3 regions of the Brevibacillus aydinogluensis genome follow, and region 3 is predicted to be linked to each of the others. Evidence: riboswitches for the same ligand, from Rfam matches in the RefSeq annotation. Region 3 holds a riboswitch; each other region holds the start of a gene.
What was found. Region 3 has a riboswitch for lysine ahead of Q7F15_RS15950 (amino acid permease). Riboswitches for the same ligand answer to the same signal wherever they lie in the genome.

Region 1: another riboswitch for lysine. It lies ahead of dapD (2,3,4,5-tetrahydropyridine-2,6-dicarboxylate N-acetyltransferase); the one in region 3 lies ahead of Q7F15_RS15950 (amino acid permease).
Region 2: another riboswitch for lysine. It lies ahead of Q7F15_RS14445 (aspartate kinase); the one in region 3 lies ahead of Q7F15_RS15950 (amino acid permease).

The regions. Positions count from the first base shown of each region.
Region 1 covers NZ_OY569118.1:1,265,085-1,269,815, forward strand. Annotated here, with positions in the region: gene Q7F15_RS06185 (hypothetical protein) at 1-162, shown strand, start outside; gene Q7F15_RS06190 (EcsC family protein) at 182-991, shown strand; gene Q7F15_RS06195 (GNAT family N-acetyltransferase) at 1,054-1,599, opposite strand; gene Q7F15_RS06200 (flavodoxin) at 1,724-2,167, opposite strand; lysine riboswitch at 2,317-2,503, shown strand; gene dapD (2,3,4,5-tetrahydropyridine-2,6-dicarboxylate N-acetyltransferase) at 2,596-3,306, shown strand; gene Q7F15_RS06210 (aspartate aminotransferase family protein) at 3,323-4,540, shown strand; partial or broken gene Q7F15_RS06215 (N-acetyldiaminopimelate deacetylase) at 4,545-4,731, shown strand, end outside.
Region 2 covers NZ_OY569118.1:2,932,737-2,937,467, forward strand. Annotated here, with positions in the region: gene Q7F15_RS14440 (DUF2507 domain-containing protein) at 8-454, shown strand; gene Q7F15_RS14445 (aspartate kinase) at 624-1,865, opposite strand; lysine riboswitch at 2,106-2,291, opposite strand; gene Q7F15_RS14450 (aspartate/glutamate racemase family protein) at 2,505-3,194, shown strand; gene uvrC (excinuclease ABC subunit UvrC) at 3,226-4,731, opposite strand, start outside.
Region 3 covers NZ_OY569118.1:3,253,292-3,258,022, reverse strand. Annotated here, with positions in the region: gene Q7F15_RS15950 (amino acid permease) at 1-944, opposite strand, end outside; lysine riboswitch at 1,051-1,239, opposite strand; gene Q7F15_RS15945 (extracellular solute-binding protein) at 1,794-2,864, shown strand; gene Q7F15_RS15940 (ABC transporter ATP-binding protein) at 2,877-4,007, shown strand; gene Q7F15_RS15935 (ABC transporter permease) at 4,004-4,731, shown strand, end outside.

The sequences.
Region 1 (4,731 bases), 2.0 Mb from region 3:
GTGAAACATCTCAAGCTGGGGATCGTAGAACGATGTGAGGTCTTTGAGGGATTTGCGTCTCTCGCAGAACTGGAGACCTTTGCAAAAGCGATGCTGCGCACCCGCTGCCGGTTACGTAAAACGGCCGCACAGCCGGGCAGCGAGGGGCAGACGCGCGGGTAAGGAGATGAGTAGAGTCAGCATGGAGACGAGAGAGATGCTCTTGCAGGCGTTGAACGAAGTGGAAGCGTGGGAACGGGATCAGAAGGACCTGTGGTTCTGGGAAAAGCTGGGCCGGCTGCCATTTGTGCTGTTGGACCGCATTACGCCTGCCGTCGTCAGGGAAAAGCTGGGGACGGCTGTCGATGAAATGGCCGCCTTTTTGGAACAGGGGGGTACCTATCTGGTAAGCGATGAGGCGGTGTATGCGCGGTTTCAGGAGGCCCAGCAGGGTAAGGGACGGCCCAAGCAGGAGGACGTCAAGGGATTGCCGCTGGCCAGCATGGACCAGGTGGCAGCGGAAATAGTGTCATCCCGCGCCGCATTTGCCACGGTGCAGGGAGCGACAACGGGGTTGGGCGGCCTGTTCACCCTGGCGATCGACGTTCCGCTGCTGTTGGGCACCTCGCTCAAGGTGCTGCAGGAGATGGCACTCTGTTACGGATACCGCCCGGAGGAAAAACGGGAGCGGCTGTTCATCGTCAAATGTTTGCAATTTGCCTCTTCCGACATTGTCGGCAAGCGCGCGATCCTGGAGGAGCTCTCCCGCTTTGACGAGCCCGAAAGACAGCGGGATGTCATTGCCCAACTGCAAGGTTGGCGGGAAGTGGTGGTGACGTACACGGAAAACTTTGGATGGAAAAAGCTGTTTCAGATGGTACCGGTGGCGGGCATGCTGTTTGGCGCTTACCTGAACCGCTCCACCGTGCAGGATGTGGCGGAAACGGGCCGGATGCTGTACCGCAAGCGGCGGATTCTGGAGCGGCTGAGGCAGGAAGAAGCCGGAACCTGACGGGCAGGATGTCCCGTGCGCTCCGGCTTTCCCGCTGCCAGGGCGGCACGGGACTGGCAGCTTTACGCCCACTCCTCGCTCGTGATCGCGAAGATCAGGTGGTCTTCCCAGACGCCGTTGATCTGCAGATACCGAAGCGACAGCCCTTCCCGGCGGAAGCCGGTCTTTTCCAGCACGCGGATGGATGCCGTGTTGCGCGGCATGACCGCCGCCTGTACGCGGTGTAGTTCGGCTTTGGCAAACGCAAAATCCAGCACCTGCCGGACGGCCTGCGTCATACAGCCGCGTCCGACACATGACTGGTCGAGAAAGTAGCCGATGGTGGCGTTTTGCCAGGCGCCACGCACGATGTTGGTAAGGTTGACGCGGCCGATCAGCTCGTCGCCTTCACGCAGAAAAACGCCAAATGCGTAGGCGGTACCCGCCGCGAAGTCGCGCTCGGCGGACGCCAGCTGCTCCCGCTGTCCCTCCAGGGTAAAAAACGACGCGGGACGGATCGGTTCAAACGGTTGAAGAAACGCCTGATTGCGAACGCGCAGGTCCAACATGGCCGGTGCGTCATTTGCCGTCAGGGGGCGGATGTACACGCTGGGTGCCTGTGAAGACATGGGGCGGTCCTCCTTATCCTCTTGACAGAATCTGGACCGCCAGTGTATCACGTATGCGTCCTTTTTGAAAAGACGGCTTGGCAGATAGGCCGGAACCGTACGGATGGGCGCTAGCGCTCTTTTGCTACATCAGCGACTGTGCAAACGAACGTCCGAATTCCCGGCAGGTTTCCTTCTCCTGGGCGGACGGGGACAGTTCCACCTTCAACCCGTTCAACGGGACGTCTGCGCCCAGCGCAGTTACTTTTTCCAGCAGAATGTCGACGGCGGCTCCCACTTTTTCGTAGCCGGAGTCGCAAGAGCCGAATACCGCCGCTTTTTTGCCCCGCAGGTCAAGCCCTTCCATCTCTTCGTAAAAATCCAGAAACTCGTCTGGCAGTTCTCCGTCTCCCCACGTGTAGGCACCAAGCACAATGCCGTCATAGTCGGCCAAATCGGAAGCGGAGCAGTCCAGCACTTCCTTTACCTCCGGTTCGATTCCCGCCGAGCGAATGCCCTCGACGATTGCATCGGCCATCTCCCGGGTGTTTCCTGTCATGCTTGCATAAACGAGAATAATCGTTTTCATAAGCCCTCCGAATAGATAATGGTTATCATTTTCAATTACAAGATAATGAAAATGATTATCGTTGTCAACTATTATGTTTCGCTTCTTCTTCATTCAGATGTTGCCACCCGGGGAGGATTTTGATAGAGTAAAAGGAAATTCCATAACCATTAACAAATAGAGGTGCGCTGCGGAAGAGTACGTCTTGCCATACAAACGCGGGGGGCGTGGAAAGACGGAAAGGCCAAGGCGCCGAAGTTCTGGCCGTACCCCTCGGACGGCGAGGGCTGGGGTTCCCGTGAACAACGGTCGCCCTGTCATGAAAGGCACGGCCTTTCGTGGAGCGCTATTTACGGTTTGCTTTCAGGTATCAAAAAAGCAATGAGGATAGCGTCTGCACTCATTGCTTTTTCTACATTTTCACATACATGTGATGGAGGAGATTCACAGTGAACATGATGGATGCGCATGAAATTATCTCGTTTATTCAAAAAAGCGAAAAGAAAACGCCGGTGAAGGTATACCTGAAAGGGGAGCTGGACGGCATCGACTTCGGCCCAAGCGCCAAAACGTTTATCAGCAACGGCACGGGCGTGGTCTTCGGCGAATGGAAGGAAATCGAGCCGGTGCTGCAACAGCATAAGGATAAAATCGCCGATTACGTGGTGGAAAGCGACCGCCGCAACTCCGCCATTCCGCTGCTGGACATGAAAGGCATCCAGGCGCGCATCGAGCCGGGCGCGATCATCCGCGACCAGGTGAGCATCGGCAACAACGCCGTCATCATGATGGGGGCCGTGATCAACATTGGCGCTGTCATCGGAGAAGGAACGATGATCGACATGAACGTGGTGGTCGGCGGCCGCGGCACTATCGGGAAAAACTGCCACATCGGTGCCGGTGCAGTCATCGCAGGCGTGATCGAACCGCCGTCCGCCCAGCCGGTCGTGATTGAAGACGACGTGGTAGTCGGTGCCAACGCGGTGATTCTGGAAGGCGTTCGCGTCGGCAAAGGTTCCGTCGTGGCTGCCGGTGCGGTCGTCATCGAGGACGTTCCGCCGAACGTGGTCGTGGCTGGCACTCCGGCGCGCATCATCAAGCAGATCGACGAAAAGACACGCTCCAAGACGGAAATCAAGCAGGAGCTGCGGCAACTGTAGGAGCGTGAGTGAGAAGATGGCTACGGACTGGCGTTCACTCGACGAACAGTACATCGTCCCGACGTACAAACGGCTGCCGATCGCAATCGCCAGAGGAGAGGGCAACTATCTGTACGACACCGACGGCCGGGCGTATCTTGACCTGTTTACCGGACTGGCCGTCAATGTTCTCGGCCACTCCCATCCGCGGATTGTCCAGGCGCTCCGGGAGCAGGGCGAGCGGTTTTTGCACATCTCCAACATCTTTCTCAACCCGCCGGCGATCCGGCTGGCACAGCGGCTGATCGACAACACCATCCCCGGCAAGGTCTTTTTCTCCAACTCCGGGGCGGAGGCGACGGAAGCGGCGATCAAGCTGATTCACAAATGGACAAAAGCGGAGGGGGCCGGCCGGTCGGGTATCGCCGTCCTGCGCAACAGCTTCCATGGGCGCACGCTGGGAGCGGTGCGACTGACGCGGCAGCCCCATGTCTATCAGGATTTTCCCCAGCCTGACTTTCCCGTCTACGAGCTGGATGCAGAAGACGCAGAACAGCTTCGCGCCGTCTGCCGCAGCGAAAAGCCAGCCGCCCTCCTGATGGAGCCGGTGCTCGGCTCCGGCGGTGTGGTGCCGCTTTCCGAAGCGTTTCTGAAGGAAGCGGAGGCGATCTGCCGGGAAGAGGGCGTGCTGTTTGCCATGGATGAAATCCAGACCGGCATGGGACGAACGGGTCGTCTGTTCGCGTATCAGCACGCCGGAGTGACGCCTGATTTGATCCTGTTTGCCAAAGGAGTGGGCGGCGGTCTGCCGCTCGGCGGGGTGATCGCCGGCCAACGGCTGATGAATCTGTTCAAGCCGGGGGATCACGGCACCACCTTTGCGCCCTCGCCGCTCTCCGCCGCGCTGGGCAATGCGGTGCTGGACGAATTGCTCGACCCGGCTTTTTGTGACCAGGTGAGCGACGTGATCGGCTACCTGTGGGGCCGTCTGGAAGAGCTGAGACAGCGCCTGCCGGAGCAGCTTCATGCACTGCGCGGCAAAGGGATGATGGTGGGCATTCCGCTGAACGTTACACCCGAAGAAGCGGCCCGGCTGCAGCAAAACCTGCTGGCTGCGGGCTTCCTCGTCGACGTGACGCAAAAGACGATCGTCCGCCTGCTGCCTCCGCTTACCTTGACGCGGGCAGATGTGGACCGGTTTATCGACGAGTTTGCCCGTCAGCTGACGGCGCTCGGCACCGGAAAGGAAGTGTAGAGGGATGACCGATTCTGCGTTTGTGCAGATTCGCCGCGACTTGCATCAAATACCTGAACCCGGTTTTGCGGAGTACAAAACGCAGCGCTACCTGCTGGACTATCTGGAGCGGCTGCCGCAGGAGCGCCTGCAGATCAGGACCTGGCGCACCGGCATTCTCGTCAGGGTGCGCGGGCTTCATCCCAGGCGGA
Region 2 (4,731 bases), 320 kb from region 3:
TCGTGACGTGAAAGAACCGGATCAACTGGAAGCCTTGCTGCCTTCCCGCATCATCGCAGATATTGAGCGCATCCACATGCCCTATCTGGGCTATCACTTACTGCGCGAGCACCTCACCCGCTCGCTTTTGGGCGAAAGCGAACCGCCCATTCTCCACTGGTTGGGAAAGGAAATGGGGCGGCAGATTCCCATCCGCTCCGCCAACGGTCTGGTGTTTCCCTTTATCCGTCTGGGGCTGGGCAAACTGGACCTGTTGGAAGACGGGGAGCGGCAGATTCGTTATCGGCTGACCCATACCATCTATCGCTACATGTCGCCCGAACGCATCAACCGTTCCCTCTCTCTGGAGTGCGGGATCATCGCCGGTGCTGTCGGCCGTTGGAAGCAGCGGGAGATGAAAACCCGGATGGAGACGGAGGAGACGGGCAGCGTCCTGATTACCGTTCACTGGTAAGGTCTGGCCGGGACGAAAGTGAGCCGACCGGGCAGGAGCGGGGAGGCGAGGCATCGCGCTGCCGCTGCCACGCGATTTCCCGCAAACATCCCACCAGAAGAAAATCCCCCTTTTTCCGCGGCGAAAAAAGGGGGACAGCATGTGTGTTCCGTATTGGGCTGTCAGCGGGTCATACTCCGTGTACGACAGCTGTTTCCGCCACGTCGAGGCCGTATGCGGTGTGCAGGCAGCGCACGGCCCGCTCGGTGTGTTCCGCCGGGATGACGCAGGACACCTTGATGTCAGACGTGGAAACCATTTTGATCGTGATCTCCTGCTCGGCCAGCACGCGGAACATCTCGGCGGCCACGCCCGGATTGTTCACCATGCCGGCTCCGACAATCGAGACCTTGGACAAGCCCTCTTCGCATTCCACTTTTTCAAAACCGAGCTGCTCGCGGTGGGCGTTCAGCGTATCGAGCGTCTTTTTCAAGTCGCTTCCTGCCACCGTGAAGGAAATGTTGGTCACGGCCGCGTCGTACGAGCTTTGGATGATGATATCCACGTTTACCTGGTGATCCGCCAGCGTGTTGAACAGCCGGGACAGCGTGCCTACGCGTGCAGGCATCCCCACAACCGTCACCTTTGCGACGTCTTCGTCGTGGGCGACGCCGCTAACTACTCTTCCTGTTTCCATATGCGCACCCTCCTCTACGTACGTGCCTTCTTCTGTCGTAAAGCTGGAGCGGACGACCAGCCGGACCTTGTGGGTCTTGGCTGCCTCCACCGAGCGCGGATGCAGCACGCCCGCCCCCAGGTTGGCCAGTTCGAGCATTTCATCATACGAGATGCTGTCCAGTTTGCTCGCCGTCGGAACCACACGCGGGTCGGCAGTGTAGACGCCGGCCACATCTGTGAAAATTTCGCATTTGTCCGCGTTGAGACTGGCTGCCAGCGCCACCGCGGACGTGTCCGAACCGCCGCGGCCCAGCGTGGTGATCTCGCCTGCTTCGCTGACGCCCTGAAATCCAGCCACGATGACGACCCGGCCGCGCGCCAGTTCCCTTCGGATTCGTTCCGTCTCAATATGGGTGATCCGGGCCTTGCCGTGGATCGACTCGGTCGTCACTCCCGCCTGCCAGCCCGTCAGGGAAATGGCGTCATACCCCTTTTGGTGCAGCGCCATCGCCAACAGCGCAATCGACACCTGCTCGCCAGTCGCCAGCAGCATGTCCATCTCCCGCTCCGACGGGTAGGGGGAAATCTGTTTGGCCATATCCACCAGCACGTCTGTGGACTTGCCCATTGCCGACACGACGACGACCATGTCGTGTCCAGCTTCCTTATATTGAATAATCCGGTCCGCTACTTTCATAATCCGTTCAATGGTACCTACGGAGGTGCCTCCGTATTTATGCACGATCAACCCCATGCGGCTTCTCTCCCTTTTCCTATTCAACATGTTCACATATCTCTTTGGATTCTTCTTTCATCAGGCCATCTTCTCAGGCCATCTTCGTTTCACTATTGTTATTTCTCACTCTTGCAAAAAAGGCAGCGACGAGGATACACCTGTCACTGCCTGCCAGTTCGACATACCGGTTCCTCCTTCCCTTGGCCACGTGAACAGTTGAGCATGACAGAACATCCCCTGTTCCATTCTCAACCGACATCGTGAGATAGCTCTCCATCCGGCAACGGGAATTGCACGGATGACAGTCCTGCGCTTATTCAACGCAGACCCAGCACGGAGGAAGCGGGCCTTTCTCCGTACTTCGGCGAATTCCCCTTTCCCGTACCCGTCACAGATGCCCGATCTCAGGGAGGTACTCATGGTTTTCGCGCCTCTACCTCACTCCTAACGGGAAGTGAGGCTTGTTATGCTGTTTGTATGGGATTATACCACGTGTACGAAGGCGGTTCAATCAGAAATTTCATTAAAGTTTGCAGCATCATGGTAAAGTCCGTGCCTGTACGAGCCGTAACTTCTGTCATAGCCCTTATTGCCAGATGATACCGAAAATTGTATATTATTTCTCAATTTCATAGATTTCATGTTGGGGGTATGCGAATGAAGACGATCGGCCTGATTGGAGGAATGAGTTGGGAATCGTCGCTCGAATACTATCGGTTGATCAACCAGCTCGTCAAAGAGCGCCTGGGCGGCCTGCACTCCGCCTGCTGCATCATGTACAGCGTCGACTTTGCACAGATCGAGGCGTTTCAGCGTGAGGGGCGCTGGGACGACGCCGGTGCAGCGCTTGCACATGCGGCAAAGGCGCTGGAACGGGCGGGAGCCGACTTCATCGTGCTCTGCACCAACACCATGCACAACAACGCGGAGGCGATTGAACAAGCGGTGGCAATTCCCCTGCTGCACATCGTCGACGCCACGGCAGAGCGGATTGTTCAGCGCGGAATTCGGCGCGTTGGCCTGCTGGGCACCCGTTACACCATGGAATTTCCCTTCTACCGCGAACGGATGCGCCGATACGGAGTAGAAGTGCTGGTGCCGGACGAGCCTGACCGCGCCATCGTCAACCGCATTATTTTTGAAGAGTTGTGCCTGGGAAACGTATTGCCAAAGTCCAAGCAGGAGTACCTGCGGGTAATGGACGGCCTCGTTCGCCGCGGAGCGGAGGGCGTCATCCTCGGCTGCACGGAAATCACTCTGCTGATCAAACCGGAGGATATGCTTGTGCCGCTGTTTGACTCCACACGCATCCACGCGGAGGAAGCCGTGACGCGGGCTCTTGGATGACACACGTAAAAAAGGCTGATGCCCGCACTCGTCAGGCGTCAGCCTTTTTGTCTGTTTCGCCGGATGCTCCGTTTGCATCCCCGTCCGCCTGTTGTCGCAGGTGGCGCAGGATCTCTCGGGCCAGCTTGTCGCCGATGCCGATCTGCCGGAAGTCTTCCACGGTCGCTTCACGCATTTTTTTCAGCGAGCCAAAATGCTGGAACAACAGCTTGCGCCGCTTTTCGCCAACACCGGGAATCTCGTCCAGCCGTGACGATAGCATCGTCTTGCTGCGCGCCTGCCGGTGAAATGTGATGGCAAAGCGGTGCACCTCGTCCTGAATTCGCTGCAGCAGGTAAAACTCGTAGCTGTCCCGGCGAAGCTCCACCGGCTCCGGCGGATCGCCGTAGAGCAACTGCGCGGTCCGGTGCTTTTCGTCCTTGGCCAGGCCGCAGACGGGGATGTAGAGACCCAGCTCGTTTTCCAGCACGTCCATCGCCGCGCTGATCTGCCCCTTGCCGCCGTCGATGACGATGAGATCGGGCAGCGGCTGGCTTTCCTTCAGCAGGCGGGTGTAGCGGCGGCGAATCACTTCCCGCATCGCCCCGTAGTCGTCCGGCCCCTCGACGCTTTTGATCTTGAATTTGCGGTACTCTTTCTTGTCCGGCCGGCCATCGGTAAAGACCACCATCGCTGACACCGGTGTCGTGCCCTGAATGTTGGAGTTGTCAAATGCCTCGATGCGGTGCGGCGTGCCAATCCCAAGGATGTGCCCCAGATTGTGCACCGCCTGGATCGTCCGCGCATCGTCCTTGGACATCAGCGCAAATTTTTCCTGCAGGGCAATCCGCGCGTTTTCGGACGCCATCTGCACCAGTTCCCGCTTTTTCCCTCGCTTGGGCGCGTACACCTTGACGCCCAGCCACCCCGCCAGCAACTCCGGCTCGCTTCGTTCCGGCAGCAAAATCTCCTTGGGCAGCGCGTTTTGCTTGTCGTAGTAAAACTGGGTGACGTAGGACATGAAATCTTCCGTCTCGTCGCCGTAATACGGGAACGACGTCGTCTCCCGTTCGATCATCTTGCCCTGCCGCATGTAAAAGATCTGGATGCACATCCAGCCCTTGTCGACAGCAAAGCCGATGATGTCCCGGTCCACCGTGTCGGTAAACGTCACCTTCTGTTTTTCCATCACGGCTTCGATGCTGCGGATTTGGTCGCGAAGCTCCTTGGCGCGTTCAAACTCCATGTTTTCCGCTGCCTGCAGCATCTTTTCCGTCAGCTCCTGCTTGACCGCCTCGTGGCCGCCGTCGAGAAAACGGCAGATCTCTTCCACCAGCCGCTGATTCTCTTCCGCAGGCACCTCGTGAACACAGGGAGCCAAACACTGCCCCAGGTGGTAGTACAGACACACCTGCTTCGGCAGCGTTTTGCACTTCCGCAACGGGTAGAGGCGATCCAGCAGCTTTTTCACTTCGGATGCCGCTCCCGCATTGGCGTAGGGACCAAAATAGCGCGCCTTGTCCTTGACCACCTTGCGGGTGATTTCCAGGCGCGGATG
Region 3 (4,731 bases):
AGCATGCGGGTGGAGGCGTACATGCCGGAGTTGCCCGCCGACAGGACGGAGGTCAGGATGACGGCGTTCATGACGGATGCGGCAAAGGCGAGTCCGGCTTTTTGGAACACCAGCGTAAACGGGCTGATCGCGATGTTCTCGATGTCGCCGTTGACCAGGTTGGGGTTGTCGTACGGGATCAACAGCCCAATCACGAAGATCGCCAGGATGTAGAACAGCAGGATGCGCCAAAACACCTGCTTGATCGCTTTCGGCACGTTTTTGGCAGGGTTTTCGCTTTCACCCGCAGCGATCCCGACCAGCTCCGTCCCCTGGAAGGAGAAGCCGGCGATCATGAAGACGCCGAGCATCGCCATGAAGCCGCCGTTGAACGGTGCATCGCCGACGGTAAAGTTGCGGAAGCCGACTGCTTCACCGCCCATGATGCCCAAGATCATCAGCAGGCCGATGACGATGAAGATGATTACGGTCGCTACCTTGATGAGGGAAAACCAGTATTCCGATTCGCCGTATCCTTTTACAGACAAATAATTCAGACCAAACATAAGCGCGAGGAACAGGGCGCTCCACAAGATGGACGGCGTGTCGGGGAACCAGTATTTCATGATCAAGGCCCCGGCTGACAGCTCGACGGCGATGGTGATGGCCCAGTTGTACCAGTAGTTCCACCCCAGCGCAAAGCCGAGGGACGGATCGACGAACTTCGTCGCGTAGGTGGAAAATGAACCGGAGACGGGGAGAAACGCCGCCATCTCGCCCAAACTGGTCATCAGGAAGTAGACCATCAGGCTGATGGCCGCGTAGGCGACGAGTGCGCCGCCCGGACCGGCGGAGTGGATGGAGCCGCCGCTCGCCAAAAACAGCCCCGTGCCGATGGAGCCGCCAATGGCGATCATGGTCAGATGTCGGGCCTTGAGGCCCCGCTGCAGTTGATTGGATTCCATGAGTGCTTGCACGACCTTTCTACAAAGATAGTCAGAAGGAAGGTCGGACATAAAAAATACCGCCCCAACGAACAGGGCGGTACTGTTACATCCCCACCAAGCCTTCGTTGAAGATAGCACATCACGTTTGCCCGGCTCGCAAACGTGACAGTTCTGCCCCTTTCGAGTACAGCCCCAGCCCGTGTGCCCAGAGAATGCACAGCGGACTTCGGCGGCTTTTCCCTCCTCTGGAGTCATCGATCTTCTCTGGATCTCGTGCCAGAATCATATAAAAGCCGCGACCTCTATCCCCATCGCATGTGATGAGGATAATCTGTGAAGTTTTGTTACGGTTCAAGTATATAGAAAATCGCGGCAAAATCAAGCACTAAAAACTGTAAGAGGTCGTTTTGCATACAAAGCGATTAGCTGAAATGATTTTTTATTGAAGAACATGCACAAGACCAGCCATGAGATATTCATTTTTTACAAGCTTTCTGATGAAATAAAACGGCTGCCCCAACATCACAACAAAAGCAAGGTAAGCGGGGGAAGGACTCCTTCACTCAAAACTATTTTCCGCATACCTATTTATTTACGTTTGGGACCCAGTAATTTCCTTCATTCTAGACTGACTTGTCCGAAAAATTCGATCATTTTCGTTGACAGTTAGAAAAGAAACTGGTTATACTGGAAGAAACACTGATCGGATAGCATATTTTCCCATACGGTTAGGCGGAGAAACGGAGAAACCCTTACCCGTAAACACACTCCCAAAGGGGGATGTGTTTATCTACGTGAGGGTTTTTCTTTTTCCTCGGAAACTGTTTGACTATTCGATCAACAATCACAGAAAGAGGGGTCTGACACATGTTGAAAAAATGGTTGAACGTAGCAGCCACAGCCGTTTTGCTCTCCACTGTCGCCTTGGCAGGGTGCTCCTCCGGCCAGGAGGCTTCGTCCGGCAGCACACCGGCGGGAGACGGATCGGGAGGAACAAAAGAACTGGGCCCGATCGCGCTGTATTCCCCTGAGACGCCGGATATGACCAAAGAAATTGGTCTCAATTTTGAAAAGGCTTTCAAAGGGTCTTCCATCAACGTGCAGTACGCGGGGACCAACGTGCTGGTCAACCGCATGATTGCGGAAAAAGACAACCCGCAGGCGGACGTCTGGTACGGCGGCGGAGGATTCCTGCCGTTTGAAGCGGCCAAGGACAAGGACATCATCACATCGTACACGCCGGAAGCAATCAAGGATTGGCCGGAAGTGCGGGACGGCATCAAGCTCCGCGACAAGGACTGGAAGTGGATCGGCGCGGAAGTGTTCGTACTCGGCTTTGCCTACAACAGCGACCTGGTGAAGCCGGAAGAGGCGCCGAAAACCTGGGACGACCTGCTTGACCCCAAATGGAAGGGCAAAATCCAGATGCCCAACCCCGCCGCTTCCGGCACAGCCACCCTCACTGTGCTGAGTCAACTGATGGCCCGCGGCGAAGAGCAGGGCTGGGACTACTTCAAAAAATTGGTGGAACAGATGAGCGCCATGCCCGACTCCGGCTCCGCACCTTCCAAAGCAGTAGCCAAAGGGGAGGCGCACATTGCGATCGCCTTTGACTTCATGGTGTACGAAATGAAGGCCAAGGGGGAGAAAATCGATTTCATCGTGCCGGACAAGACGCCGGTCATCGTCAACCCGGTGTCGCTCGTAAAAGACGGCCCGAATCCTGATGGCGGCAAGGCGCTGATCGACTACCTGCTGTCCAAGGAAGGGCAGCAAACGCTGGCCAACTGGTACCATATCCCGATCTCCAAAGACGTGGAGTCGAAAACGCCGCTTACCCTGGAGAAAGTCATCCCGCACGCGCAGGAGCTGGACATCGACTGGGTCGTGAGCAACTACGACCGGGTGCGCAACGAGTGGCGGCAAAAATTCCAGTAAGGAGGCTCTTGCATGGGGTCGGTTCGAATCGAGCACTTGCACAAGCAATTCAACGGAATCACCGCTTTGGAAGACGTCAATCTGGAGATTCGCGAAGGCGAATTCTTCGCTCTGCTGGGGCCATCCGGCTGCGGCAAAACGACGACCATGCGCTGTGTGGCCGGTTTTGAAAGCCCCACCTCAGGAAAGATTTTCATCGGGGAGCGGGATGTAAGCCACGTGCCCGCCAACCAGCGGAACTGCGGCATGGTGTTTCAAAGCTACGCGCTTTTTCCCCATCTCAGCGTATTTGAAAACGTCGCCTACAGCCTGCAGGTGCGCCGCTTTTACCAGGGCGGCCTGGGCACGAAGCTGTCCGTGCTGGCCCACATGCTCAACCGCAAGCTGGGGAAAGTGGACAAGGAGATCGAACAAAAGGTGCGTGACGCCCTTGACTTCGTCGAGCTTGGCCACCTCGCCGACCGACTGCCCGGACAGCTTTCGGGCGGCCAGCAGCAGCGCGTGGCGCTGGCCCGGGCGCTGATCATGGAGCCGGCCGTCCTGCTGATGGATGAGCCGCTGTCCAACCTGGACAAAAAGCTGCGCAACAGCATGCGCGTCACGATTCGGCGCATCCAGCAGAAAGTGGGGATCACGACGATTTTCGTGACGCACGACCAGGAAGAAGCGATGAGCATGGCCGACCGCGTGGCGGTGATGCAGGGTGGCAAACTGGTGCAGGTGGACACGCCCACGTCCCTGTACAGCCAGCCAGCCTCCACGTTTGTCGCCGATTTCGTCGGCTCGTCCAACATCTTTAAAGCGACGGTGAAGGAGTCCGGCGAGGCGGGCACGGTGCTGCAGCTCGTCGGCGACGGAATCATCCGCTCCGCGTTTTCGACCAACCGCAGCGAAGTGGACGTGATTATCCGGCCGGAAAGCATCCGTCTGTTCGCGGACGGGGCGCAGGCGGATGCGGGAGACAACCTGCTGGAAGGCACGATCTTGATGTCCACCTATCTGGGAGCGACCATCCGCTACGACGTGCAGGTGGGGCAGCTGCAGATGGAAGTGGACAAAACCTTTGAAGCGGGCAGCCCGGTGCTGCCGGCGGGGACGAACGTGAAGCTGGCAATCGATCCGAATGTCGTGGTGATCTTATGAAACAGCGGTACTCTTTTGCCCTCAGCGGCTTTACCGTGCTGAAATGGTTGATGTATCTTTTTTTCCTCGTGTTTTTGCTGGTCCCGCTGTTTTCCATCCTGCTCGTCAGCCTGACCGGAGAGCCGGTCAACCTGTTTGGCAGCCTGACCAGTCAAAAAATATTGATGTCCACGCTGAAGAAGCTCTCCAACCTGTCGCTGGACGCGTACTCGTCGCTGGTGGAAGGCACCGGGTACTTTGCCGCGCTGATGAACAGCCTGAAGCTGAGCACGGGGGTGGCGCTGCTGGTGACGGTGTTGGTGCTGCCGATCGCCTACGCCTTCGCCCGCACCACCATGCCGTGGAAACCGTTCTTCGCCGCGCTCTGCACCATCCCGCTGGTGGTGCCGACGTTCATCTCCTCCTACGCGTTTACGCTGATGTTCGGCAAGACCGGGTGGGTCAACCACATCTACCGGTCGCTGGGCGGCGAAGGCGTGCTGTTTGACGTGCAGTCGATGCTGGGAATCGTGCTGGTACAGGTCTTTTTCTTCTTTCCCTACGCGCTGTGGCCGATGGTGGCGGCGTTCAAGATCAGCGACCTGACGCTGGAGGAGGCGTCGCAAAACCTGGGGGCGAAAGGCTGGTACACCTTTTTGCGGGTGACCCTGCCGCTGGCCGTGCCGGGGATCGTCTCCAGCATGCTGTTGATTTTTACCGTCAGCTTTTCCGATTTCGGGACGCC